3 linked regions of the Metabacillus sp. B2-18 genome follow. The protein of the gene in region 1 interacts with the protein of each later gene in a pairwise test. Links are inferred from orthologs where the notes say so. Each region holds a gene or a part of one and is shown in the gene's direction. Other genes may lie near its edges.

Region 1 (3,802 bases):
ACTAATACATGCGTCGGACAAACGGCGCAACTAAATATGGTATCAATTTTGCCGTGCTAAGCGGGGAGGTAGCGGTGCCCTGTACTCGCAATCCGCTCTAGCGAGGCCGAATCCCTTCTAGAGGTTAGAACACTGTAGGGCTGCCTCAAGTAAGTGGTGTTGACGCTTGGGTCCTGCGCAATGGGAATCCATGAACCATGTCAGGTCCGGAAGGAAGCAGCATTAAGTGGAAGCTCTCATGTGCCGCGGGGTTGCCTGAGCCGAGCTAACTGCTTGAGTAACGCCTATGGTGGCTAATCGACGGAAGGTGCACGGCAGTTAATTTTAAAATAAAACTCACTCTTATAGGGTGAGTTTTTTATTTACATGAAAGAATGTAATAATTCACAACTGGTTATTAAAAAACGTATAAACATTCATCTTATTGTGCATTTATTTTATATTATTCAACAATAAGGTTAGCGAAAGAAAAATGTTCGTTTTTGGTTTAAAAGTGATCATTATGAATGAACTCACATATAAACAACTTTGTAAAATTTCTGTTGGTTGTTATAATAAAAAGGAAGAAGAAGAAGGGAGACGTTTTTGTGGGTTATCAAGCTCTATATCGTGTTTTTCGACCACAGCTGTTTCATGATGTGGTTGGACAAGAACATATTACTAAAACCTTACAAAATGCCCTATTACAAAATAAATTTTCACATGCTTATCTTTTTTCTGGACCACGTGGAACAGGGAAAACAAGTGCAGCGAAAATCTTTGCAAAAGCAGTGAACTGTGAAAAGGCACCAGTTGCGGAGCCATGTAATGAGTGTGCTGCTTGTAAAGGAATCACAAACGGGTCAATTTCTGATGTCATTGAGATTGATGCTGCATCTAATAACGGTGTTGATGAAATAAGGGATATAAGAGATAAAGTAAAGTATGCACCATCATCTGTACAATATAAGGTATATATCGTCGATGAAGTTCATATGTTATCGATTGGAGCTTTTAATGCCTTACTTAAAACGCTAGAAGAGCCTCCTAAGCATGTGATTTTTATCTTAGCTACAACAGAACCACATAAGATCCCGCTAACAATCATCTCCCGCTGTCAACGCTTTGATTTTAGAAGAATTACTGCATCTGCTATTGTAGGGAGAATGAAGGAAATCATACATAATCAGCAGGTTAATGTAGAAGAAGCAGCTCTAGATGTAATAGCAAGAGCAGCTGATGGTGGTATGCGTGATGCGTTAAGCCTCCTAGATCAAGCTATATCTTATAGTGATGAGCAAGTAAGTATTGATGAAGCTTTGCTAATTACTGGGTCTGTCTCTCAAGAGATTATCGGAAGAATTGCAGAGGCCATTCATCAAAAAGATGTGACAATTGCCTTACAAGCACTTGATCAACTTATGTATCAAGGTAAAGACCCAAGTAGATTTATTGAAGATTTTATTTTTTATTACCGAGACATGCTTCTTTACCAGACGGCACCAACGTTAGAAGATGTACTTGAACGAGTATCAGTTGATGAACAATTTATTCAACTTTCAAAGGAAATCCCTTCTGCTGAGATTTATGAGACAATTGATGTTTTAAGTAAAAGTCAGCAAGAGATGAAATGGACAAACCATCCACGAATTTTTTTAGAGGTAGCACTTGTGAAGCTTTGTCAAAGTGCTCATACTACTTCTCAGCCTAATCAAGAGGGGTATCAAGCACTTCTAGATAAGATAAACAATTTACAATCAGAAATAAACCGAATAAAACAGCAAGGGATCTCTGCACCACAGCAGGCTGCAACAGGTTCTGAACCAAAGCAGCGCTCAATGAAAAGTGGTGGTTATAAAACACCAGAAGGAAGAATTCAAGAAATCCTTAAAAACGCTACAAGAAAAGACTTAGAGATAATTAAAGGACGCTGGGCAGAGCTGCTAGAGATGCTAAGACGCCAAAATAAGGTGTCTCATGCAGCACTACTAAATGATAGTGAACCTGTAGCAGCATCAGATCATGCCTTTGTTTTGAAATTCAAATTTGAAATTCATTGTAAAATGGTAGCTGAAAATAACAATAATGTTCGAACAAACTTAGAAATGATTTTACAGGAATTAGTCGGCAAGAATATGGAAATGGTTGGCGTTCCAGAACATGATTGGGGTAAAATAAGGAAGGAATTCCTTAAAGACCAAAAAGACGATGAGCAAAATCAGCAAGAAAGTGGAGAAGAAGATCCTTTAATTGCTGAAGCAAGAAAATTAGTAGGAAATGAACTTATTGAAATAAAAGACTAAAAACTGGAGGAATGTAAAATGATGCGTGGCGGAATGGGTAATATGCAAAAGATGATGAAGCAAATGCAAAAAATGCAAAAGGATATGGCGAAAGCCCAGGAAGAACTTGCTGAAAAAACAGTAGAAGGTACTGCTGGTGGCGGTATGGTAACTGTTGTTGTTAATGGCCAAAAGGAAATAGTAGAAGTTAACATTAAGGAAGAAGTAGTAGATCCAGAAGATATCGAAATGCTTCAAGACTTAGTATTAGCTGCTACAAACGATGCACTTAAAAAGATGGACGATTTAACAAATGAAACTATGGGACAATTCACAAAAGGAATGAATTTACCGGGAATGTTCTAGGAGGATTATCATGCATTATCCTGAACCAATATCAAAGCTAATCGATAGCTTTATGAAATTGCCAGGAATCGGTCCAAAAACGGCCGTTCGACTGGCTTTTTTTGTATTAAATATGAAAGAAGATGTGGTCTTGGATTTCGCAAAGGCTCTAGTTAATGCCAAGCGGAATTTATCGTACTGCTCTGTTTGTGGCCATATTACTGATCAGGATCCTTGTTATATATGCGAAGATGATCGACGTGATAAAAGCGTTGTTTGTGTTGTTCAAGATCCTAAAGATGTGATCGCAATGGAGAAAATGAAAGAATATAACGGACTGTACCATGTACTTCATGGTTCAATTTCTCCTATGGAAGGGATCGGACCTGAAGATATAAAAATACCGGAGCTTTTAAAAAGGCTTCAAGATGACGTGATTCAAGAAGTTATTTTAGCAACAAACCCTAATATTGAAGGGGAAGCAACTGCAATGTATATTTCAAGATTATTAAAGCCATCGGGTATTAAACTAACTAGAATTGCACATGGTTTACCGGTAGGTGGAGATTTGGAATATGCTGATGAAGTTACCCTATCAAGAGCACTAGAAGGAAGAAGAGAGCTGTAAAGGGGGGGATGAGATGCTTTTTCGCCGTAAAGGATGGCTGAGAAATCAATATGATCAACAACTGATTCAAAACTTACTTCTGAAGAAGAAAGAGTGGAATCGACAAAAGCAACTGATTGATAAAAGTGTTGAACCTTCTCCTGAGGTACTCTATGAATTAAAAGTAGCAGAAGCGAAATACTTCTTTTTATTAAAGGAAGCAAAAAACCGAAACATTAAAATTGGCAAGCTATAGTAGATGTTATCTATTATAGCTTGTTCTATTTTTAAACGCACTTCCATATCTTTTATAGTAAGAGGATAAAAGGGAGTGGTGAAATGGATCCTATTATAGTTTTTTCTATATTGGGTGGACTCGTACTGATTCTATTGTTTGTCGGAGCACCGATTAAACCAATTCAATGGATCGGTCAACTGTTTGTAAAGGTTATAGTTGGAGCGCTATTATTATTTTTTGTAAATGCATTTGGTACAAGCATAGATTTACATATTCCAATTAATCTAATAACATCAAGTATCTCTGGGATATTGGGAATCCCCGGGTTAGCAGCACTAATCGTTATAAAAA
Region 2 (11,448 bases), 4.2 Mb from region 1 along the record:
ATTTTACTAGACATTACGTTGCCAGATATGAATGGGCTAGATGCATTAAAGCATATTAAATCGAACCCTTTATCAAAGGACATTCCTGTTATAGCTGTTAGTGCGGATGCAATGGAATCAACGATAAACCAGGCTTCTGAAGAAGGGTGTTATGCTTATATTAAAAAACCAATTCACATAGAAGAAATACGTAATGTGCTAGAGAGTACGATTAAGTATATCACCTATAATCGAGAGAATTCTGCTAAATCGTTTTTATAGTCAGAAAGCATAGCCATTAAGGTTATGCTTTTTTTATGTTCTAAGGATAAAGTATGTTTTCATTGTGACACCATTAGAAGAGGATTATAATGGTCATAATGTCATTATTAGGGTAAAACCTTCAGAGACCGAGACTGAAAAAAAGGATGTGTTCATAAATGGCAACAGAAAACAAACTAACTCTTTATTTTGTCCGCCACGGAGAAACTCAATATAATGTGGAACGAAGAATGCAGGGTTTCTGCGATTCACCACTTACTGAAAAAGGAATTTTACAAGCTAAATCAGTTGGAAAGGGCTTATCTGATATTGAATTTATTGCAGCCTATGCAAGTGACAGTCAGAGAGTACTCGACACAGCTAAATATGCCATCGGTGACCGTGACATACCTTTAAACCCTGATGCACGATTAAAGGAAATGAATTTTGGAGTATTAGAAGCTTTATTAGAAGATGAAATTCCCAATCTTTACGGAGATGCCCTCGAAAAATTATTCAGCCTTGATGTTAATGCTTGTGCTCCAGAAGGTGAAACATATGCACAGCTTTTTGAAAGAACTGAACAAGCAATCAATGAAATTGTTGAAAAACATGCTCCAGATGATGGAAATATTTTAATTTTTTCTCACGGTGTAACAATCGGTAACTATATAATCCAAGTCACAAACAGCAAAGAGTTTAAGGTTCATGACAATTGCAGTGTTTCGGTTGTCAATTTTATTGATGGTAAACCTTACGTTGAAAAGATTGGTGACACTAGTTATAGGGACAAGGGCAGTCAGGTATTAAAAGCAAATAGCTGATTCATGAGAAAAGGAGGTCGCGAAAGACCTCTTTTTTTCATTTAGTTCCAAAGTCTAGTAAACTACAAAAAAATCAAAAGAAAGCGTTGACATTCAATTTTACCCGTGATAAATTACATATAACAAATAAATAATACATATTCCGTTATAGGAATGTTACCTTAAGTGGGCATAACCTGGACTGAATAGTGACACAATATTCGCGATATTTGTGTGCTATTCGGCTCAGGTTTTTTATTTGTCTAAAATTAAGATGAAAGAAGGGACACCTCATGAAATACGAGCAGTTGGCTAAAGATATACTCTCAAATGTCGGCGGAAAAGAAAACGTTTCCAGTGTCGTGCATTGTATTACTAGATTACGTTTTAAATTAAAAGATGAATCAAAGGCAAATACAGAAGTACTAAAAAATATGGATGATGTTGTAACTGTTATGAAAAGCGGTGGGCAATATCAAGTGGTTATTGGAAACCATGTACCAGATGTTTATCAAGCAGTATTACATGTTGGTGGTTTTCAAGGACAGTCGCAAACTAGTGATGATGAAGAAAAACAAAAATCAAGTTTAATTGACATCATTTCAAGTATATTCACTCCTGTACTTGGCGTATTAGCTGCAACAGGGATGATCAAAGGTTTTAATGCACTATTTCTTGCATTAGGTTGGTTAGAGGATACATCGGGAACTTATCAAATTTTAAATGCAATTGGTGATTCATTATTTTACTTCTTTCCAATTTTCTTAGGATACACAGCGATTAAAAAGTTTGGTGGAAGTCCGTTCATCGGAATGGCCATTGGGGGTTCATTAGTTTATCCAACTTTATCAGGCTTAACGGCAGGCGATCCTCTTTACACATTATTTTCAGGGACAATGTTTGAATCAGCAATTCATATTACATTTTTAGGTGTACCTGTCATTTTAATGAGTTATGCATCTTCTGTTATCCCGATTATTTTAGCATCATATTTCGCAGCAATTGTAGAAAACCGTTTGAAAAAAATCATTCCAAGTGTAGTGAAAGCATTCTTAGTACCATTTTTTACATTACTAATTGTTGTTCCTTTAACATTTATCATAATTGGACCTATCGCAACATGGTTAGGTAATCTTTTAGGAATGGCAACCCTATTTATCTATAATTTAAGCCCACTAGTTGCAGGGATTTTTGTAGGTGGATTATGGCAGTTACTTGTTATCTTTGGTCTTCACTGGGGTCTTGTACCAATTGCGATTAACAACCTTACAACAATGGGTGCTGACCCGGTATTAGCAACTACATTTGCTGCTTCATTTGCTCAAATTGGTGCAGTATTGGCAGTATGGATTAGAACAAAGCAGCAAAAGCTGAAAACATTAAGTATTCCAGCATTTATTTCGGGTATTTTCGGTGTAACAGAGCCAGCAATTTACGGTATTACATTACCGCTTAAAAAGCCATTTATCATTAGCTGTATTGCAGCTGCTGTTGGTGGTGGGATTATCGGTGCAGCTGGTTCTAAAATTTACATGGTAGGCGGTCTTGGAGTATTCGGAATTCCATCATTTATCAGTCCAACAGATGGTATTACATTTGCTTTTTGGGCAATGTTGATTTCATTTGCTGTAGCATTTGGTCTAGGCTTTATTCTTACGTACCTATTTGGAATGGGAAAAGCTAAAAATGAAGTAACTGAAAATTCTGAGAGTGAAGTGGCAGTAACAACAGCTTCAAATGCTAAAAATGAACAAATCATTAGTCCTTTAACAGGTGAAGTAAAGGTTTTATCAGAAATAGAAGACGAAGCATTTGCATCAGGTGCTCTTGGTCATGGTGTAGCAATTGAGCCAAGCGAAGGAAAGCTATTAGCTCCTGCTTCTGGTATCGTGACTGCTTTATTCCCGACTAATCATGCAATTGGTATCACGACTGAAAATGGGGTAGATATTCTGATTCATATCGGTATGGATACTGTACAGTTAGAAGGAAAGTATTTTACAGCCCATGTTTCTCAAGGTGACCGAATTGAAAAAGGTCAACTCTTAATAGAGTTTGATATGGATAAGATTAAAGAAGCGGGGAAACCACTCACAACACCTGTTGTGGTAACGAATCATAAAGAGTTTAATCTAAACTTAACACCAGAGAAACAAGTGAAAACTGGTGACTGTGTTTTTACTATAAATTAAATGTTAGCTAAGGAGGAGGTCGTCTTTTAAGACGTTCTCTCCCTCACTTTTTTATGAAAAGGAGTTTTCTTCATGGCTTTTCCAAAAGGATTTTTATGGGGCGGTGCGATTGCTGCCAATCAAACAGAAGGGGCCTATCTCGAAGGTGGAAAAGGATTAACAACAGTTGATTTACTACCAACAGGTGAAAAGCGCTGGGATATCATGTTTGGAAATCTTCCTTCTTTCCAACCACTTGAAGGTGAATTTTACCCATCACATACGGCAATTGATTTTTATCATCGTTATAAAGAAGATATTGCACTTTTTGCAGAGATGGGATTCAAGGCCTTACGTGTATCTATTTCATGGGCACGAATCTTCCCGAATGGTGATGATGCGCAGCCTAATGAAGCAGGGTTAAAGTTTTATGATGATCTTTTCGATGAACTATTGAAATATAATATTGAGCCTGTTGTAACAATTGCTCATTTTGATGTACCTGTTAACTTGGTTGAGAACTATGGAAGTTGGAAAAATCGTAAGCTTGTTTCTTTATTTGAAACTTATGCAACAACTTTATTTAAACGTTTTAAAGATAAGGTAAAATACTGGATGACATTTAATGAAATTAATATGTTATTGCATTTGCCATTTGTAGGTGCTGGACTTGTTTTCAAAGAAGGAGACAATAAAGAGCAAATTAAATACCAAGCTGCACATCATCAATTAGTTGCTAGTGCACTTGCTGTAAAAGCTTGTCACGAAATCAGCCCAGGGGCAATGATCGGATGTATGCTCGCTGCAGGAATGACTTATTCATACACATGTAACCCGGAGGATGTTTGGGATGCGATGGAGAAAGACCGTGAATCGTTCTTTTTCATCGATGTTCAATCACGTGGAGCATATCCAGGGTATGCTAAGAGATTTTTCAAAGATCATAACATAAAGATTGAAATGGAACCTGGAGATGAAGAGCTTCTAAAAAATCATACCGTTGACTATATTGGCTTTAGTTATTATGCGAGCCGTGCAACTAGTACAGATCCAGAAGTAAATAATATGACGTCAGGAAATGTGTTCGGATCTATTGAAAATCCATACCTTGAAAAATCAGAATGGGGCTGGACGATTGATCCTAGAGGATTCCGAATTACAGCGAATCAATTATATGATCGCTATCAAAAGCCATTATTTGTTGTGGAAAATGGTTTAGGGGCTGTTGATGAATTAACAGCAGGCGGTGAAGTTCATGATGACTACCGTATTGAATACTTAAAAAAGCACGTTGCTGAAATGAGTGAAGCGATTGAAGATGGCGTTGAGATTCTTGGTTATACAAGCTGGGGTCCAATTGATATTGTGAGTGCTTCAACTGGAGAAATGAAAAAACGCTATGGCTACATTTACGTTGATAAAGACAACGAAGGAAACGGTACACTACAACGGCATAAAAAGAAAAGCTTTGATTGGTATAAAAAAGTAATTGAGAGTAATGGTGAATCACTTTAAGAAGCATTATTAAGGGAAAAGGTGGTTCAAGCATGTGATAGGCAAATGGAGAATACTTTCAGGTCATCATGATATAAGAGGAAAGCTGACAACAGCTTTCCTTCTATTAGTACAGGGATTCTCCTATAATCTTTAGAAGTGGTCATGGAGAAGAGTATCACTTATAATACGATAAATAGAGCTTATACGAGAAAATCTGTTTAACAAATAAACCATAAAAAGTTTAGGTGGTTATATGAAAATAGAAAAAGTATTTAACAATAATGTTGTAAGTGCATTTAATGAAGAAAATATAGAGCTTGTTATCATGGGGAAAGGTCTTGCTTTTCAAAAAAGACCTGGTGACGAAATAGATGATGATAAAATTGAGAAAGTGTTTACACTGAAAAATAAAGACATGTCGGAACGATTTAAAACCCTTTTATATGAGGTTTCAATTGAACTCATGGAAGTAACAGAAGAGGTTATTAAAAAAGCAAAAAGTAAGCTTGGAAGAGAACTAAATGACAGTATTTATGTTTCTCTTACAGATCACATTAATTTTGCCATTGAACGTAATAAAAAAGGCCTCGATATAAAGAATGCGTTGCTATGGGAAATCAAAAAGCTATATAAAGATGAATTTTCTCTTGGTGTAGAAGCACTGGGTATGATTAAGGAAAAGCTTGATGTTACATTGCCTGAGGATGAAGCTGGCTTTATTGCCATGCATATTGTGAATGCAGAGCTAAATGAAGAAATGCCTAATATCGTAAACATTACAAAAACGATGCAAGACATCTTAAAAATTGTGAAATATCACTTTAAGATGGATTTTAACGAAGAGTCTCTTAACTTCTTCCGATTTGTCACTCATTTGAAGTTCTTTGCTCAAAGACTATACAGCAAAACTTACATGGAAGGTGAAGACGATTTTCTGTTTGAAGCTGTAAAAAACAAACACAAACAAGCTTATGAATGTACGGAAAAAATTAATGATTATGTGGAAAGACAATTTGATTACGAGTTAACAAACGATGAGAAGCTGTATTTGACGATTCATATTGAGAGGGTTATTAATAGATAAGAGGAAAAGTAGACGAACGTTTCGTCTACTTTCTTCTATATAATAGTTGGTTTTTTATCTTTCCAAGGCCGTGCTTGCTCAAGCTGTCCAGCAAGTTGAAACAGAGTAGCTTCATCTCCGAGCGGTCCCATAAACTGAACACCAATAGGTAAGATATCTTTATTCCAAAACAATGGAACAGACATCGCCGGACAGCCAGTTGTATTCGCAAGTGGAGTGAAGGGTACCCATTCATTTAGTCTGTTAACATACTCCTCTATATTACCTTTATAAGATAATTCACCAATTCTTAGAGGTGGCTCACTAAGAGTTGGAGTTAATAGGAGATCGTAGTTGTTGAAAAATTGAGCAACTTCTTTCGTTACTAGCTGCATGTAACTAATCGCAGCAAGATATTCTGTTGCTCTGTATGAATTCCCGCAGTGTAAAACTTCCCAAGTATAAGGTTCTAGTTCTTCTTGCTTCGGAGCTCTTCCAGTTAAATTTGTTAAAGAATGTATTCCTTGTGAAAAGGATGATTGCCAAAGCACTTGAAATGCTCGATTATATTGATCAACATGAATAGTAGGAAATCCCTCCTCAACATCATGGCCAAGAGATTGACAGAGATTTGCTGCATCTAAAACAGCATCTTCACAATCAGAATGAATCTTTTTACCGTTAAATCCGGTTTTTAAAACAGCTATTTTTAATTTCCTAGGTTCTTTGATTGACTCAGTGACAAATGAACTACTTGGTTGTGATACATAGAATGGATCACCAGGATTATTTCCATATGTAGCATCAAGAAGTCCCGCACTATCTCGAACAGTCCGTGTAATCACATGATTAACTCCGAGGCCAACCGGATCAGGGTTCTTTGGAATTCTGCCTCTACTTACTTTTAGGCCAAAAACTCCACAACAAGATGCGGGAATTCTAATTGATCCTCCCCCGTCCGAGGCATGTGCCATCGGAACAATTCCAGCTGCAACAGCAGCCGCAGCCCCTCCGCTTGAGCCTCCAACTGTATAGGCTAGATTCCATGGATTTCTCGTTGGACCATATTGTAAAGGCTCAGTAGTCGGTACTAGTCCAAACTCACAAGTATTTGTTTTTCCAATTGTGATAAGCCCCGTTTGTTGACGGATTCGTGATGAGTACTCACTATCAGCTGAGGCAATAAAGTTTTTAAGATATGTAGATCCTGCTGTGTAGGGGGTGTTTGCGAAAAATTCCAAATCCTTCATAAGGAACGGAACACCTGAAAATGGACCGGATTCAGTTGGTGGTAACTTGTCTTCATACAATTTATGTGTGACAGCATTTAATTTGGGGTTTAACTCTTCTATTAAGTCAATTGTATGGGAAACTAATTCTGCAGCTGAAATTTGTTTGGTTTTAATAAGATAAGCCTGTTCAGTGGCATCGAGCCAATTTAATTGGTGCATAGGTGAATTCTCCTTGAATAGGTACTTTTTGGTTTAGTACGGATATTAAGAGGATTTATGTTATAAATTTTTGTTTTAACTCTATTATATAACGATAGTGGAATAGAACGAACAAGTTTTCCTTTTAACAAAAAGTATCATCAATCCTCACAAACTTGTCAAAAACTTTTTCATTCTTCACACAATTAAATTCCAACTTTATTGATAGGAATAATGAGTTGTGGTAAAATGAATTATATTTTTCACTTGTCAGTGAGACTAAAATAATGGAAACTAGTAATTATGAATAATTTGTACAAGTAAATTTTGTGAGGTGTGGATTTTGTTGCAACTTCAGGTAATGAACAGTCCGTTTAATCAGGAGCAAGTAGAGCTCCTTAATCGTCTTCTGCCAACCTTGACGGAATCTCAAAAAGTCTGGTTGAGTGGGTATCTAGCTGCTACACAAGCTGGTTCTGCTAATGTTACGGCTGCTCCCGAAGCGCCGGTAGTAGAGGCTGTTGTTCCAGTAAATGTAAAGCCAGTATCTAAGGATGTTACGATTCTATTTGGTTCTCAAACTGGTAATGCCCAGGGTCTTGCAAATAAGGCAGGAAAAGAACTCGAGAGTCGTGGTTATAAAGTAACCGTTTCATCAATGAGTGATTTTAAACCAAATAGCTTAAAGAAGGTAGAGAATCTTCTTATTGTAGTAAGTACACATGGCGAGGGAGATCCGCCGGATAATGCGATTTCTTTCCATGAGTTCCTTCATGGTAAACGAGCTCCAAAGCTTGATGAACTTCGCTTTTCAGTTCTATCGCTTGGTGATAGCTCTTATGAGTTTTTCTGTCAAACAGGAAAAGAATTTGATCAACGTTTAGAAGATCTTGGTGGAACTCGTCTTTATCCACGTATCGATTGTGATTTAGACTTTGATGAGCCTGCAGCTGAGTGGATTGCAGGAGTTTTAGCTGGTCTTGATGAAGCACAAGCTGCGGGAGCAGAACCTGTTCAAGCGCAAGAAGCAGCTGCCCCTGCTCCTCAAGCTTTAGAATCAGCTTACTCAAGAACAAATCCATTTAAAGCAGAGGTTCTTGAAAACCTAAACCTAAATGGTCGCGGCTCTAATAAAGAAACGCGTCATCTTGAGTTGTCATTAGAAGGATCTGGCCTTACATTTGAGCCAGGTGATGCTCTAGGTGTTTACCCGGAAAATGATCCTGAACTTGTTAACCTTATTCTTGAAGCAGTAAAATGGGATGCAACTGAAAAAGTTACAGTGAATAATGAAGAAGTAACATTGAAAGAGGCATTAAGCTCAAGGGTTGAAATTGCCACGTTAACGAAACCAGTTGTTGAAAAAGCAGCACAGCTTAATTCTAATAAAGATTTACAATCACTTGTATCAAATAGGGATTCTATAAAAGCATATATTGATGGTCGTGACCTATTAGATTTAATTCGTGACTTTGGTCCATGGGAAGTTTCTGCACAGGAATTTGCTGGTGTTCTACGTAAAATGCCAGTTCGTCTATATTCTATTGCAAGTAGCTTAGCTGCAAATCCAGATGAAGTTCACTTAACAATTGGGGCTGTCCGTTATGAAACACATGGTCGTCATCGTAAAGGTGTGGCGTCAACCCAAGTGGCAGAACGCCTGCAACCTGGTGATACATTACCAGTGTATATTCAAAAGAATCAAAATTTTAGACTACCACAAAATCCTGATACACCGATTATTATGGTTGGACCTGGAACAGGTGTTGCACCATTTCGTGCATTTATGCAAGAGCGTGAAGAAATCGGTGCAGAAGGTAAATCATGGATGTTCTTCGGTGATCAACATTTTGTAACAGACTTTCTGTACCAAACAGAATGGCAAAAATGGATTAAAGACGGTGTGTTAACGAGAATGGATGTTGCTTTTTCACGTGATCAAGAAGAAAAAGTTTATGTACAGAATCGCATGCAAGAGCACAGCAAAGAGTTGTTCCAATGGCTTGAAGAAGGGGCTGTTGTGTACGTTTGCGGTGATAAAAATCATATGGCGAAAGATGTTAACAACACACTGATCGACATTATTGAAAAAGAAGGCGGATTAAGCCGTGAAAAAGCTGAGGCCTACCTTGCAGATATGAAACAAAATAAACGCTATCAACGCGATGTATATTGATTTTTTGATTGAAAGGAGATTAGCAACATGGCGAACAAAATATTAAAAGCACCAGAAGGCCCACCAAGTGATGTTGAAGACATTAAAGAAAGAAGTGACTTTTTGCGTGGGACGCTTAAAGAATCTATGCTTGAGCCATTAAGCTCAGGTATTTCAGATGATGATAACCGCTTAATGAAACACCACGGAAGCTATTTACAAGATGACCGTGATCTTCGAAATGAGCGTCAAAAACAAAAATTAGAGCCAGCTTATCAATTTATGCTACGTGTTCGTTTACCAGGTGGTGTTGCCACACCAAACCAGTGGCTTGTTATGGATGACCTTGCCCAAAAATACGGAAACGGTACGTTAAAGCTAACAACTCGTATGACGTTCCAAATGCACGGAATTCTAAAATGGAACATGAAGAAAACGATTCAAGGTATTCATGCTTCATTAATGGATACGATCGCTGCATGTGGAGACGTTAACCGTAATGTAATGTGTGTGGCAAATCCGTATCAATCGAACGTGCATCAAGAAGTGTATGAATGGTCGAAAAAACTAAGTGATGATTTATTACCACGTACAAGAGCTTATCATGAAATATGGCTTGATGAAGAAAGAGTAGCTGGTACACCTGATACAGAAGAGCTTGAGCCAATGTACGGTCCGCTTTACCTACCACGTAAATTTAAGATTGGTATTGCCGTTCCGCCTTCAAACGATGTTGATATTTTCTCTCAAGACTTAGGTTATATTGCCGTTGTTGAGAACGACAAGCTTGTTGGTTTTAACGTAGCAATTGGCGGTGGTATGGGTATGAGTCATGGTGATAAAGAAACATATCCACAGCTTGCGAAAGTTATTGGTTTCATTAAACCAGAACAGGCTTATGATGTAGCAGAAAAAATCATTACAATTCAACGTGACTATGGAAATCGTTCTGTACGTAAAAATGCACGTTTCAAATATACGGTCGATCGCCTAGGGCTTGAAAACGTAAAAGAAGAGTTAGAAAATCGTCTTGGCTGGAGCTTAGAAGAAGCGAAGCCATTCACTTTCGATCATAACGGAGATCGTTATGGTTGGGAAAAAGGTGTGAAAGGAAAATGGAACTTCACACTATTTATTGAAGGTGGACGTGTAACAGACTATGACGACTACAAGCTTATGACAGGTATCAGAGAAATTGCTAAAATTCACACAGGTGACTTCCGTTTAACAGCAAACCAAAACCTGATCATTGGAAATGTATCAAGTCAGAAAAAGAAAAAAATCAGTGAACTTATTGAAAAATACGGTTTAACAGATGGTAAGCATTATTCTGCATTACGTCGTAGTGCATTAGCATGTGTTGCTTTACCAACATGTGGTTTAGCAATGGCTGAAGCAGAACGTTACTTACCAAAATTAATTGATAAAATCGATGAGATCGTGGATCAAAACGGTCTAAAAGATAAAGAAATCACCATTCGTATGACAGGCTGTCCAAATGGATGTGCCCGCCACGCATTAGGTGAAATCGGCTTTATCGGTAAGGCACCTGGTAAATACAATATGTATCTTGGTGCAGCACATGACGGAAGCCGTTTAAGCAAAATGTACCGTGAAAACATCGGTGAAGAAGAAATTCTAAAAGAGCTTAATACGATTATCCCTCGCTATGCGAAGGAACGTGAAGAAAATGAGCACTTTGGTGACTTTGTTATTCGCGCAGGTATTATCGGAGAAACAACAGACGGTACGAATTTCCACGATTAATATAGGTAAAGACAGGGGAAGCCCTGTCTTTTTTTATACATTCATGAAATTGGCTTTGGAAGTAAGCTAAGTTTTTATTGTTTGAAAGAAAGGTTTTTCTATGGTATATTATCTTTAATTCAAGATATTTTATTTAGAGATATTTTGAGAGGAATGCTACTAACAACTTATAGTTAAAATATAAACATTACAAAATAATGGAGGATCACAATGAATCAACTAAAAGGTATTCATCATGTAACGGCTATAACAAGTAGTGCTGAGAAAAATTATGAGTTCTTCACATATGTGTTAGGAATGCGTTTAGTTAAGAAAACAGTAA
Region 3 (12,487 bases), 3.7 Mb from region 1 along the record:
GGCAGCTTGATGATTTATTTGGAAAAGACGTATCAACAATCATGTCTAGCCCCCTCACAATATCAGAATCAGTTCAACGAGCAGACCTAGTTATTGGGGCTGTGTTAATTCCTGGGGCAAAAGCACCAAATCTTGTTTTTGCTGAGGATGTAAAGGCAATGGGTAAGGGCTCTGTGATTGTTGATATTGCCATTGATCAAGGCGGCATTTTTGAGACAATTGACAGGTTAACGACCCATGACAATCCAACATATGAAAAACATGGTGTTCTACATTATGCTGTAGCTAATATGCCAGGGGCAGTTCCAAGAACATCCACATTGGCATTAACAAATGTCACTGTACCCTATGCAAATATAATTGCAACCAAAGGTTACCAAAAAGCTTGTTTAGAAGATTCTGCGCTGTTGAAAGGATTGAATACGTTGAAGGGATTTGTAACGTATAAAGCAGTTGCCGAGGCACATGGACTATTTTTTAAGGATGCTACTTCATTAATGGATTCACGAGTATAACACCACATGAAAAACTTAGTGAAAGCTAGGTTTTTCATGTAAACGTTTAGCTAGAAATAAAAATGGGTAAAGTTTTAGTGGACTATCTTATTCATTTAACCATTTAACATATAAGGAGTTGAATAAAATGGAAGTTTCATATCACGGCCATGCAGTTGTACAAGTAGCAGCACACAATAAAAAAATCATTATAGATCCATTTATTACTGGCAATGAATTAACAGATTTGACAGCTGATTCAGTTGAAGCAGATGTTATTATTCTTACACACGGTCATAATGATCATGTTGGGGACACAATAGAAATTGCCAAGAAAAATAATGCTTTAGTTATCGCCCCATACGAGCTGGCGGTTTACATAGGGAAAAATGGAATTGATATTCACCCAATGAATATTGGGGGAGCATATGATTTTGATTTTGGCAGAGTAAAACTAACACAGGCTTTTCACGGGTCAAGCTATCAAGAGCCGGATGGTACCATTATTTATACTGGTATGCCATCAGGTATTTTATTAACATCTGAAGGCAAAACAATCTATCATGCAGGTGATACTGCACTCTTTACTGATATGAAAATGATTGGAGAACGAAATTCAATAGACCTTGCATTTTTACCAATCGGAGATAATCTAACAATGGGTCCTGAAGACGCAAAGGATGCAGCTCTTTGGCTAAACGCAAAGAAAGTCGTTCCTATCCATTATGATACTTTTCCAGCAATTAAGCAGGATCCAGAAAAATTCGCTCAATCCTTACCAGAAGGCATTGGCCTGCCATTAAAAGTGGGAGAAAAATACGAGCTTTAATAGGATAGTTCATATAATGTGGAAAAAAGATTTACAGAATGTTTAGAGTTGAAAACCACAAGCCAAGTTTATACGTGTTGCTTTTAAACCTGTTTTTATAAACTTAGTGGAATGAAGAGGAAGAAAATGACTCCTGCGGGAGGTAGAGGAAAGGCTGAGACCCCGCAGGCAAAGCCGAGGAGGCTCAGCTTCCTCCCCGCGGAAAGCGATTGTCTGGAGCGTAATGAAACGGACAATTTATTGGGGTTACTGTGTTAGAAATAAAATAGTAAAAATAGCGCAAAATGATAGTATGCTATCAGAAGAAGCAAAGAATCTCATTCATTGCTTCTTTTTTTATGTGTACATGCATAAAATGAAACAAAGCTTTTATAGAAAGGATGAATCAAGATGAAAAACCTAATGTACGCATTAATAGCATTAATGATGCTCTATTTTGGACTTCAACATATCTCACTTTCGGGCAATCAAACGCAAACTGTATTTGCTATGAGCTGGTTGTGCTTAGCGATTTTTGTTATTGGTGGAAACTTTGCTCATTATTTGTACCGACCAAAGCAACAGGTTCAAGCAAAGCAGTTAAAATCATATAAGCAAATTCAGAAAAAGAGACAAAGACAAACACTGCGTTGATATAAGCCTTCTTCACCCTTATAATAAAAGTGGATTAGTTTGTTTTTTAAACCGTATTTGTGCGGTCTTATTAGATAAATGCACTAATATAAAAAGGGTGATGCGGCTTGGCTACAAAGCACGAGCAAATTTTGCAGTATATAACTTCACTGCCAGTTGGTGAAAAAATTTCTGTCAGACAAATTGCGAAGGATATAAATGTTAGCGAAGGAACAGCATATCGTGCAATTAAAGAAGCAGAGAACAAAGGATATGTTAGTACGATAGAACGTGTTGGAACGATTAGAATTGAAACAAAGAAGAAAGAGAACTTTGAGAAATTAACATATGCTGAGGTTGTTAATATTGTTGAAGGGCAAGTTTTAGGTGGACGGGCAGGTTTACATAAAACATTAAATAAATTTGTCATTGGTGCGATGAAACTTGATGCCATGATGCGATATACAGGTGCAGGGAACTTACTTATAGTCGGGAATCGTACAACTGCCCATCAATATGCGCTTGAAGCTGGTGCAGCAGTATTGATAACAGGTGGTTTTGATACAGAAGATAGCGTGAAAAAATTAGCTGATGAGCTGGAGCTGCCAATTATTTCAACAAGCTATGATACTTTTACGGTTGGTGCCATGATCAATCGAGCAATTTATGATCAGTTAATTAAGAAAGAAATCGTACAGGTGGAGGATATTCTTACACCGATTGATAAAACAATCTGTTTATCAACGTCTGATACGGTGGCAACTTGGTATCAACATAACTATGAAACCGGGCATGGTCGGTTTCCAGTGATAGATCAGAACTTAAAAGTGCAAGGAATTGTTACCTCTAAAGATATTATGGGGAACGACCATTCAACCATAATCGAAAAAATAATGACTAAAAGTCCGATTACAGTAATTGGTAAAACTTCTGTCGCATCAGCAGCACAAATGATGGTTTGGGAAGGGATCGAAATTTTGCCGGTAGTAGACCAGCAGAATAGATTGCAAGGGATTATTAGTCGTCAAGATGTTCTCAAAGCTCTTCAAATGATCCAACGTCAACCACAAATTGGTGAAAAACTTGATGACATCGTGACAAATCAATTTATAACTATTGATGATGAATCAAAACGCAGTAGTATTTTTCGATGTGAAGTAACTCCGCAAATGACAAATCACCTTGGCACCATTTCTTATGGGGTTTTTACGACACTTGTTACAGAGTCCGTTAATCGTTATCTAAGAGCACAGAAAAAAGGTGACATTGTTGTTGAAAATATCACAATATACTTTATTAAACCTGTTCAAATGGAATCAGTGCTTGAAATTCACCCGAAAATATTAGAGGTTGGTCGTAAGTTTGGAAAAATTGATATAGAAGCATATAGCGACGGTATAGTCGTAGGAAAAGCGATGATGATGGTTCAATTGATTGAGAGATAAAACAAGGAAAAAATAGGGTTAGCTGTTTTTATAAAACAGTTAACCCTATTTTTTTCGAGAGATTCGTTACTGTTGCTCTTTTATTTCTTTTAGAACATATGGAAGATAATGCTTGTAAGCTCGGTATCCTGCCCAAGCACTGCCAAAACCGATTAACAGAAAAATAATTCCCACAACAAATGATAAGGTTGAGCGAAACATAAATAATTGATTAAGCCCAAAAAATGCAACAAACAGACCTAATGCAATGCTAGCTTTCGCAGATATCCAACTTTTCTCCGCTTGCTTATTTGATCGGTATGCTTTGACCCTATAGTACAAATAGAAAGCTAGTGAAAAAATAATAAGTACAACTAAAACTGGCATATAAAAACCTCCACTACTGAGATGAGTATTTTTTCTACTCTTGCATCTAGTAAGGTAAAAAAGAAGAAATATCTTCTTAAACAACCTATAATAAAAGATAGCATGTTTAGTTTAACATGTCTTTAACTAAATACGATGAAATGAAAATCCTGAAGATTCATTCTTTTTTAAAATTTGTATTTATGATTTAATAAACTATATAGAGAGAAAAGGAGACCAAAATGAAACAACAAATACTTGATGAAATTAGCCAAAATGACACAATTATCATTCATCGCCATGTTCGTCCAGATCCGGATGCCTATGGCTCTCAATGCGGTTTGGCTGAAATGATAAAAGCTACATACCCAAATAAGAAAATCTATGTTGTAGGAGAATCTGAGCAATCGCTTGAGTTTCTATATAAAATGGATCATATTTCAGACGAGATATACCAAGAAGCACTTGTTATTGTATGTGATACAGCAAACCAAGCCCGCATCAGTGATCAACGTTATAAAACAGGTAAAAAATTGATTAAAATCGATCACCATCCAAATGAGGATCAATACGGAGATCTTTTGTGGGTGGAAACTGAAGCAAGTGCTACAAGTGAAATGATTTATGAACTGTACTTAGAAGGTAAAGATCACGGCTTTAAATTATCTGAAAAAGCGGCAGAACTTCTTTATACTGGGATTGTGGGTGATACAGGAAGGTTTCTATTCCCGAGTACAACGGAGAAAACTTTTCAGTATGCTAGTGCATTAATCTCAAAAGGAATTAACCCTACACCAATTTACGACGAACTTTACAAAACAAAGAGAAACGTCGCTAAACTTAGTGGATATGTTCTTCAAAACTTTACGTTAACATCGTCAGGTTCTGCATCAATGAGTATAACAAAAGATATATTAAAGAAATTTGATGTGACCCCTTCAGAAGCTTCTCAGCTTGTTGGAATTTTAGGTAATATTGAAGGTGTGAAAGCATGGGTGTTCTTTGTGGAAGAAGAAAATCAGATTCGTGTTAGACTTAGAGCAAAAAAACTTGTGATAAATAAATTAGCTAAAAAATATAATGGTGGCGGACATCCACTCGCATCTGGAGCTTCTGTATATAGCTGGGAAGAAGCGAAACAGGTTTTACATGATCTAGAAGTGCTATGTCAGGATGAATGATCTTAAGAAATAAGAAAGGGTTCGGTAATAACTGCCGAACCCTTTTCTAACCCTAGTCGGTAGTCATAAGATGACATAGTTCCTTACCTTAAAATTTACGATCCAGAAGGATGATAGTGTAGAGGTTAGTTTGCTTACAATACAGTTATGGATTACTTTTAGTGGTTTGAAAAGAACATGTGATGAGGATCTTTAGAAAACGCCGCTTTGATAATGGAGTTTTACATTGATGAAGAGAGTGTGAAAGCGGTTACCTTTCTTTGTTCGGAATAAACCAATAACCTAGCTCTGTAGCATCCTCATACACATCCAATTGTAAAATCTGACATTCTTTTTTGATAATGTTTGCAAGCTCAGCTGTTTCTACATATGCTGAGAACCCTTTTTTGATATGGTTAATCTTTTCCTGGACAACTTGTTTTGAACTTAAAATATACATATCCATCCCTCCGTTAAGTAGTGGTACAACCGATAAATCGTTATAAAGTGAGTTGGTTAAACAAGGAATCAATTGTCATAATTGTTGGAATGTATGTTCTATGAAGAGTGGATGGGGAGGTTAAAGCCAGTTTGTAAGAGAGCAAACCAGCTTGTTTTTAGTGGATGTTTTTTTCCTTGTTTTTCCTATTTCTATTTTATCGGAAAAGGGAAGGTTTTGCGATTGATTTTTAATAAAAATTAAAAATATTTCAAATTCTCTTGGAGTATTGTTAGTCTACAAATGATATTTTAACTTCAATATATAGTGTGGTGGTTAACATGAATTTTGTCATTTCAAGCTTGTATTCTTTTCCATCAAACTTTAATGGCTTATTTTCAATGATTCGTTCTATTAATAGATGGTTAGAAACGATACTCTCAATATCCTTGGCCATTACGTCTTTTAAATCTTCCTTTACACTGTTTTCAATATTCGTTATCCTAAAGTCCTTAAAAAGATAGCGGTCACCGTTCGTTAATTTAATCTTAATCTCTTGAACAGTCAGCTTTTCTTGAGCTTTTTTATTTAATTTTGTATACTCTTCTTGATAGATTTTCTTGTCATTCTCTAAATCTTGAATGGTTTGCTTTTGTTTATTTATAATTGTACTATGTTCTTCTTGAATAACTCCAAAAATAAAAAGAAAAACACCCCAACTAATAACTGCCCCTATTGCTGCACCTGCAAAAAAACGTTGCCATGAAGGTTGCTGATAGTGCGGCGGGATTCTCATGAAAGATGCTCCTGCGTTAACCAAGTGATAAGTAACCAACCTGTTTGAGCTCCACCCATAGCTGATACAATTAACAATACTTGTTTAACAATATCTCGTGTTTCACCTTGAAAAATTCCTCGCTCAAAGCTGTAAAAAGCATCAAACGTACCACCTATCGCTGCAACAAGAGCCCAAATTTTTAGCCTATTAGAAAATTCAAACATTTTGGTTAATGGTGGTTCTCCTGCTAAAAATGCACCAATGGCACCGATTAGCGTGCCACCTAAAAGTACTCCTAGTGCTATAAAGTAACTATGAATAAAAGCCGGCATAAAGGCTTCTTTGTCCATGACTATCAACCCCCTACTCTATATATATGGACGACCTATTTTAAGTATGAAAGAAAATATTTTTGTAGAAATGGTCTTATAACACGGAACGCTCTTATTTGTAACTATATAACCTCGGGAATATAATGAAGGATATATAAATGATCCTTGAATAAAAATCTAAAACGAATGTAGAAAGGAGGGGAATATATGCCGTTTGTTCACCTTCAAGTGAAAAGTGCATACAGCTTGCTCTCAAGTGCAGCAAGATTAGATAAATTAGTTAATAAGGCGAAAGAATGTAAATTTAATGCAATAGCGTTGACTGATTTTCATGTGATGTATGGGGCTGTAGCTTTTTATAAGCTATGTCAGGAAAATGGAATAAAGCCTATTTTAGGTATGACAGTTACAATCATAGATGAACAACATGAGACCGACATGACAGCTGTACTACTAGCTGAAAATAACGAGGGGTATCAGAATTTATTAAAGATAAGCAGTGCTCTTCAAACAAAATCACCTGAAGGGCTTCCAGATCGATGGTTAAAAAGCTATCATTCTGGATTAATAGCCATTATCCCAGGACAAATGTTCATGGAAAGCTTTGAAAAAGAACAGTTTGATCAAGCAATTGTTTTATTAAAAAAATATCAAACTTTATTTGGTGAAAACTCAATATACTTAGGAACTCAGAGAGTATCCTTAGAAGATGAGTCCCTACATAAATATTTACTGAATATTAGTAGTGAAGTGAATATTCCTATGGTGGCAACGAATAATGTTAGCTATATCGAAAAGGAAGATTACCTTGCTCAGCAATGCCTAATTGCATTAAAACGTGGTGAAAAGCTTTCTGATTTTCATGTTGACCAAAAAGGAACACATGAAAATTACTTAAAGCCTGCAGCTGAAATGGTATCTTTATTCGAGGAGTTCCCTGATGCATTAGAAAATACATTAAAGATAGCTGCTCGTTGTAAAGTGAATCTTAATCTGGGTGTTACTCATCTACCAAAATACCCTGCTCCCAAAAACCAAAATGCTGATGAATATCTTGAGGAGCTTTGTTTCAAAGGATTAAATACAAGATTTGAAAACCCTGACTCTATCTATTTACAAAGACTAAGCTATGAGTTAGATGTAATAAAAAGAATGAATTTTAGTGATTATTTTTTAATTGTATGGGACTTTATGAAATACGCTCATGAGCATGGCATATTAACAGGTCCAGGGCGAGGTTCTGCTGCTGGCTCTCTTGTTTCATATGTGCTGCGAATTACGGATGTAGATCCAATTAAACATAGATTACTTTTTGAAAGGTTTTTAAATCCAGAGCGTATTACGATGCCTGATATTGATATTGACTTTCCAGATACAAGACGTGATGAAGTAATAGCTTATGTAGCAAACAAATATGGCAAATTACATGTTGCTCAAATTATTACCTTTGGAACGTTAGCAGCCAAAGCAGCTATTCGTGATGTGGGGAGAGTAATGGGAGCTTCACCTAAGGAAACAGATGTCTTATCGAAGCTGATCCCATCTCGACCGGGAATCACCCTTCAAGAAGCATTTAAAGAATCTCAGGCACTACAGAAATTAATTACTGAAAATGAACGAAATAAAAAAATCTATGAAACAGCTTTAAAACTAGAAGGCCTCCCAAGGCATACTTCTACACATGCAGCAGGTGTTGTTTTAAGTGATCAACCTTTAACAAATATTGTCCCAATTCAAGAAGGGCAACAGGATGTGTACTTAACACAGTACTCTATGGATTACTTAGAAGATCTCGGGCTTTTAAAAATGGATTTTTTAGGCTTAAGAAATCTTTCTTTAATCGAGAATATTATGAAATCTATACAACGTGTTGAAGGAAAACGAGTTGATTTGACGAACATATCCTATCAAGACGAAAAAACATTTGATCTTTTATCCCAGGGAGATACAACAGGAGTTTTTCAGCTTGAATCCGAAGGGATGAGAAGTGTTTTAAAACGTCTTAAACCTAGCAGTCTTGAGGATATTGTTGCTGTAAATGCATTATACAGACCTGGTCCGATGGAAAATATTCCACTCTTTATTGACAGAAAACATAAAAGAAAAAGCACAACATATTTACACCCCTCACTGGAACCGATTTTGCAGAATACCTATGGTGTTATAGTTTATCAGGAGCAAATAATGGAATTGGCTTCTACTATTGCAGGATTTACTCTAGGGGAAGCAGACTTATTAAGAAGAGCCGTTGGGAAGAAAAAGAAAGATATACTAGATCAAGAGAGGGAACATTTTGTCTCGGGCTGTACTAGAAACGGTTATAGTCAACAAGTGGCAAACTCAATTTATGATTTAATTGTTAAGTTTGCCAACTATGGATTTAACCGAAGTCATGCAGTTGCATATAGTATGATTGCTTACCAATTAGCCTTTTTAAAAGCAAATTACCCTCTCCATTTTTTAACAGCTTTATTAACAAGTGTAAGTGGAAATGAAGATAAAGTTGCTCAATATGTTCGAGAGGCGAAGCGTAAAGGTTTCGCGGTGCTGCCACCTTCTGTAAACAAAAGTGAGTTTGCATTTTTAGTAGAAGGTGCAAGTATTCGCTATAATTTAACATCTATAAAAAATGTAGGAATAGCGGCTATTAAGGAAATCTTTCATGCAAGAAAGAAAAAACCTTTTACTGACTTATTTGATTTTTGTATAAGGGTATCAATGAAAATTGTGACTAGAAAAACAATGGAGCAACTTATTTTTGCAGGTGCAATGGATGAGTTTACTATTGATCGTGCAACTTTGCTTGCAAGCCTTGATGTTGCCATTGAGCATGCGGAGCTAATGACTCCATCAGATGAAAGTCAATTTGATCTCTTTTTGGAAGAAGAATTTAATCTAAAGCCAAAGTATATTGAAGTAGAGCCATTTAAAATTGAAGAAAAACTTAGATTTGAAAAAGAATCTCTAGGTTTATACTTTTCCATTCATCCTGTTGAAATGTATCGTTCAAACCTTCAAGGGGTCCGTGCTGTTACTATTGATGATTTATCTTCAAATGTAGATCGAAAGGTTTCAATTGGGGCTTTAGTAGCAAATGTACGAACAATACGTACCAAAAAAGGTGAGGTTATGGCTTTTTTACTACTTGGAGATGAAACAGGAGATATTGACGCTGTTCTTTTCCCTCAAACTTATTCAAAGTTTGGTGAAAAGGTGAGGGACGGGATGATTTTCTATCTAGAGGGAAAAGTTGAAAGAAGACAGGATAAACTTCAGTTTATTGTTCAGCAAATAAAAGAACTAGAACACTTACCAGCCGTTTCTAAACATGCAAAGCTCTTTGTGAAAATTGAGAAGCAGTTCTCAGATCAACAAAAGTTGCTAGATGTAAAGAAGATACTAAGTCGTTTTAACGGGAGTATCCCTGTCTACCTGTATTATGAGCATGATAAGAGGACTATTCAATTACCTGAAGAGTTCTCAGTTTCAGCTACAGAAGAGTGTTTAACAGATTTAATGAATTTACTTGGGCAAAATAATGTTGTACTAAAACAGGAGTAGCCTTTCATTGTAAGGCTATTTTCGTAAATGAGGATGTTTATGCTAAACGATGCTTTACAATCAAATGAATTATGTTATCATTTAATAATGATTTAAAGTGGTCTGACCACTTTTTGAAGAATGATAGGCAGTGTAAAAATAGATACAGCTGAACTGGTAACCAAACAATTAGATTCTTACAATAGGGTACTTGTTCTAGTACTTTACATGGGGAGTGTTCATGATGTCATTGAGAGAAGAAGCCTTACATATTCATCGTGTTAACAAAGGGAAATTAGAATCAAAGTCAAAGATTCCAGTAAAAAATGCTTATGATTTAAGCCTTGCTTATTCACCTGGTGTAGCTGAACCTTGTAAAGATATTTATGATGATAAAAGCAAAGTCTATGATTATACGATGAAAGGTAATATGGTTGCAGTAGTTTCTGATGGTACGGCTGTGCTCGGGTTAGGAAATATTGGTCCTGAAGCAGCATTACCGGTTATGGAAGGAAAAGCTGTTCTTTTCAAAAGTTTTGCTGGAGTGGATGCATTTCCAATTTGTTTAAACACAACAGATATTGATGAAATTGTTAATACAGTTAAGTTGCTTGAACCAACGTTTGGTGGAGTAAACTTAGAAGACATAGCTGCTCCTAATTGTTTTGTTATTGAAGAACGTTTAAAAAAGGAAACGAATATCCCTATTTTTCACGATGACCAACATGGTACTGCAATTGTAACTGTAGCAGGGCTTGTTAATGCTCTTAAATTAGTTGGAAAAAGTATGTCTAATATCCGGGTTGTAGCTAACGGTGCAGGTGCAGCGGGTATTGCAATCATTAAACTTTTATATAGCTATGGTGTAAGAGATATTATTATGTGTGACACGAAAGGTGCAATCTTTGAAAATCGTTCACACGGTATGAATAACGTGAAATCTGAGGTAGCTAAATATACAAATAGAGATCAGCTGGAAGGTAGTTTGGCCGATGTTATTAAAGGTGCCGATGTATTTATTGGAGTTTCGGTTGAAGGGGCCTTGTCTAAAGAAATGGTTCAATCAATGAATGAGAACCCAATTATTTTTGCTATGGCTAACCCTGTTCCAGAAATTATGCCAAATGAGGCTAAAGAAGCTGGGGCGATGGTTATTGGAACAGGCCGATCTGATTTTCCAAACCAAGTAAACAATGTATTGGCCTTCCCAGGGATTTTTAGAGGTGCGTTAGATGTACGTGCTACACATATTAATGAGAAAATGAAAATTGCGGCAGTTGAGGCAATCGCAGCACTTGTTTCTGAAAAGGATTTAAGTTCAGATTATGTGATTCCGGCACCATTTGATCCAAGAGTGGCACCAGCTGTTGCTTCAGCAGTAGCTAAGGCAGCAATGGAAACCGGTGTGGCAAGAATAAAAGTCGATCCGGAGGAAGTTGCTGAGAAAACGAGGCAATTAGCCATCATTGATTAAAGTGAGTGATTCTTCTTTGACAACTCCGCATTCAAAAGTTTATATTGAAATCCTTCGCCATATTCGCGCAATTATTGCAGAAAAACAGCTTTCTTATGGAGATAAAATTCCTTCAGAAAGAGAGCTGGCTGAGAATTTAAAAGTTGGAAGATCTTCTGTTCGTGAAGCGTTAAGAGCCCTTGAATTATTAGGGATGATTGAAACGAGAAGAGGCGAAGGAACTTTTTTAAAGGATTTTAGAGAACATAATTTAATTGAACTGCTGGGTACCTTTATTCTTGATGATACAAAAGCAATAAAGGATGTTATTAAAATGAACGAGCTATTAGAAAAAAATGCCCTGCAGCTAATCTTACAAAGTGACATAAATGAACAATTAGAAGAATTATCTAGTAAAGTTCAGGATACAGAGATAACAAGATTTGAATTAATGACTGAGCTTGTTAAATTAGCAAACAATTTTCTCTTATATCGAATTTGGAATGTTTTAAATGAATATGTCAGCTTTGTATATAAAGGTGATCAATCGCATAGTTCTTCAAAAAAACATTTAGCCATGTTGCTTGATGCTTTAATAAAAAAGGATCATTTAGAAGTGTTTATTCAATATGAAGCGGTATCCCTTAAAGAAAATGTCGAATAGATATTGACAACTTTCTACAACATGTTTGTCCAGCAATCGTTACAGTTAATATAACTGACACTTTTTTAGAAAATAGTTTCTTAAAGTGAATACTAGATTATGTAATCATTATCTGATTTAAATAGAAGCAGCTTTAATAAAGGCTATGTTTAAGCGCGTTGTTATTTTTGGCTATAAATGGATATGAGCTAAATAGGAAATCTTCGGCCAATTATAACAGTGCCTTTGAAAAAGGGGAGGTACCGTTTTGTTAAAAGATTTATTTACTAAGCCAAAACCAAAGAAAAAGAAATATGCCTCAATTCCTTCTGAGCAAGCTAAGCAAGATGTTCCGGAAGGGATTGTCATAAAATGCCCGAATTGTAAAAAAATCATGTATACGAAAGAACTTAATAA

Evidence for each region.
Region 2: the proteins of dnaX (region 1) and licT interact in binary tests that used the Escherichia coli proteins (3 or more experiments, as listed by UniProt). The link is inferred for Metabacillus sp. B2-18 from one-to-one orthologs.
Region 3: the proteins of dnaX (region 1) and dnaE interact in binary tests that used the Escherichia coli proteins (3 or more experiments, as listed by UniProt). The link is inferred for Metabacillus sp. B2-18 from one-to-one orthologs.

The regions. Positions count from the first base shown.
Region 1 is NZ_CP088245.1:28,481-32,282, forward strand. The notes cover bases 1-2,934. They hold dnaX (DNA polymerase III subunit gamma/tau), read left to right. Parts: upstream 1-587; coding sequence 588-2,282; downstream 2,283-2,934. Other genes in these bases: LPC09_RS00140 (YbaB/EbfC family nucleoid-associated protein), read left to right, coding at 2,304-2,627; recR (recombination mediator RecR), read left to right, coding at 2,638-2,934. Outside these bases: more of recR, read left to right, coding at 2,935-3,234; LPC09_RS00150 (YaaL family protein), read left to right, coding at 3,248-3,469; LPC09_RS00155 (pro-sigmaK processing inhibitor BofA family protein), read left to right, coding at 3,553-3,802. UniProt on the Escherichia coli protein: Part of the beta sliding clamp loading complex, which hydrolyzes ATP to load the beta clamp onto primed DNA to form the DNA replication pre-initiation complex.
Region 2 is NZ_CP088245.1:4,225,736-4,237,183, reverse strand. The notes cover bases 3,987-6,879. They hold licT (BglG family transcription antiterminator LicT), read left to right. Parts: upstream 3,987-4,964; coding sequence 4,965-5,795; downstream 5,796-6,879. Other genes in these bases: LPC09_RS21460 (amidase), read right to left, coding at 5,831-6,879; ascB (6-phospho-beta-glucosidase), read left to right, coding at 3,987-4,729. Outside these bases: LPC09_RS21485 (ATP-binding protein), read left to right, coding at 1-261; LPC09_RS21480 (histidine phosphatase family protein), read left to right, coding at 420-1,064; LPC09_RS21475 (beta-glucoside-specific PTS transporter subunit IIABC), read left to right, coding at 1,337-3,235; more of ascB, read left to right, coding at 3,308-3,986; more of LPC09_RS21460, read right to left, coding at 6,880-7,225; LPC09_RS21455 (assimilatory sulfite reductase (NADPH) flavoprotein subunit), read left to right, coding at 7,551-9,380; cysI (assimilatory sulfite reductase (NADPH) hemoprotein subunit), read left to right, coding at 9,408-11,126; LPC09_RS21445 (ring-cleaving dioxygenase), read left to right, coding at 11,337-11,448. UniProt on the Escherichia coli protein: Mediates the positive regulation of the beta-glucoside (bgl) operon by functioning as a transcriptional antiterminator. This is an RNA-binding protein that recognizes a specific sequence located just upstream of two termination sites within the operon.
Region 3 is NZ_CP088245.1:3,712,977-3,725,463, reverse strand. What follows is about bases 6,264-10,195. They hold dnaE (DNA polymerase III subunit alpha), read left to right. Parts: upstream 6,264-6,641; coding sequence 6,642-9,995; downstream 9,996-10,195. Other genes in these bases: LPC09_RS18870 (sporulation membrane protein YtrH), read right to left, coding at 6,264-6,452. In the rest of the region: ald (alanine dehydrogenase), read left to right, coding at 1-515; LPC09_RS18905 (metal-dependent hydrolase), read left to right, coding at 643-1,323; LPC09_RS18900 (hypothetical protein), read left to right, coding at 1,714-1,956; LPC09_RS18895 (CBS domain-containing protein), read left to right, coding at 2,064-3,380; LPC09_RS18890 (YtpI family protein), read right to left, coding at 3,447-3,746; LPC09_RS18885 (DHH family phosphoesterase), read left to right, coding at 3,968-4,906; LPC09_RS18880 (YtzJ family protein), read right to left, coding at 5,157-5,345; sporulation membrane protein YtrI, read right to left, coding at 5,617-6,120; more of LPC09_RS18870, read right to left, coding at 6,117-6,263; LPC09_RS18860 (NADP-dependent malic enzyme), read left to right, coding at 10,219-11,448; LPC09_RS18855 (FadR/GntR family transcriptional regulator), read left to right, coding at 11,465-12,091; accD (acetyl-CoA carboxylase, carboxyltransferase subunit beta), read left to right, coding at 12,339-12,487. UniProt on the Escherichia coli protein: DNA polymerase III is a complex, multichain enzyme responsible for most of the replicative synthesis in bacteria. This DNA polymerase also exhibits 3' to 5' exonuclease activity. The alpha chain is the DNA polymerase catalytic subunit.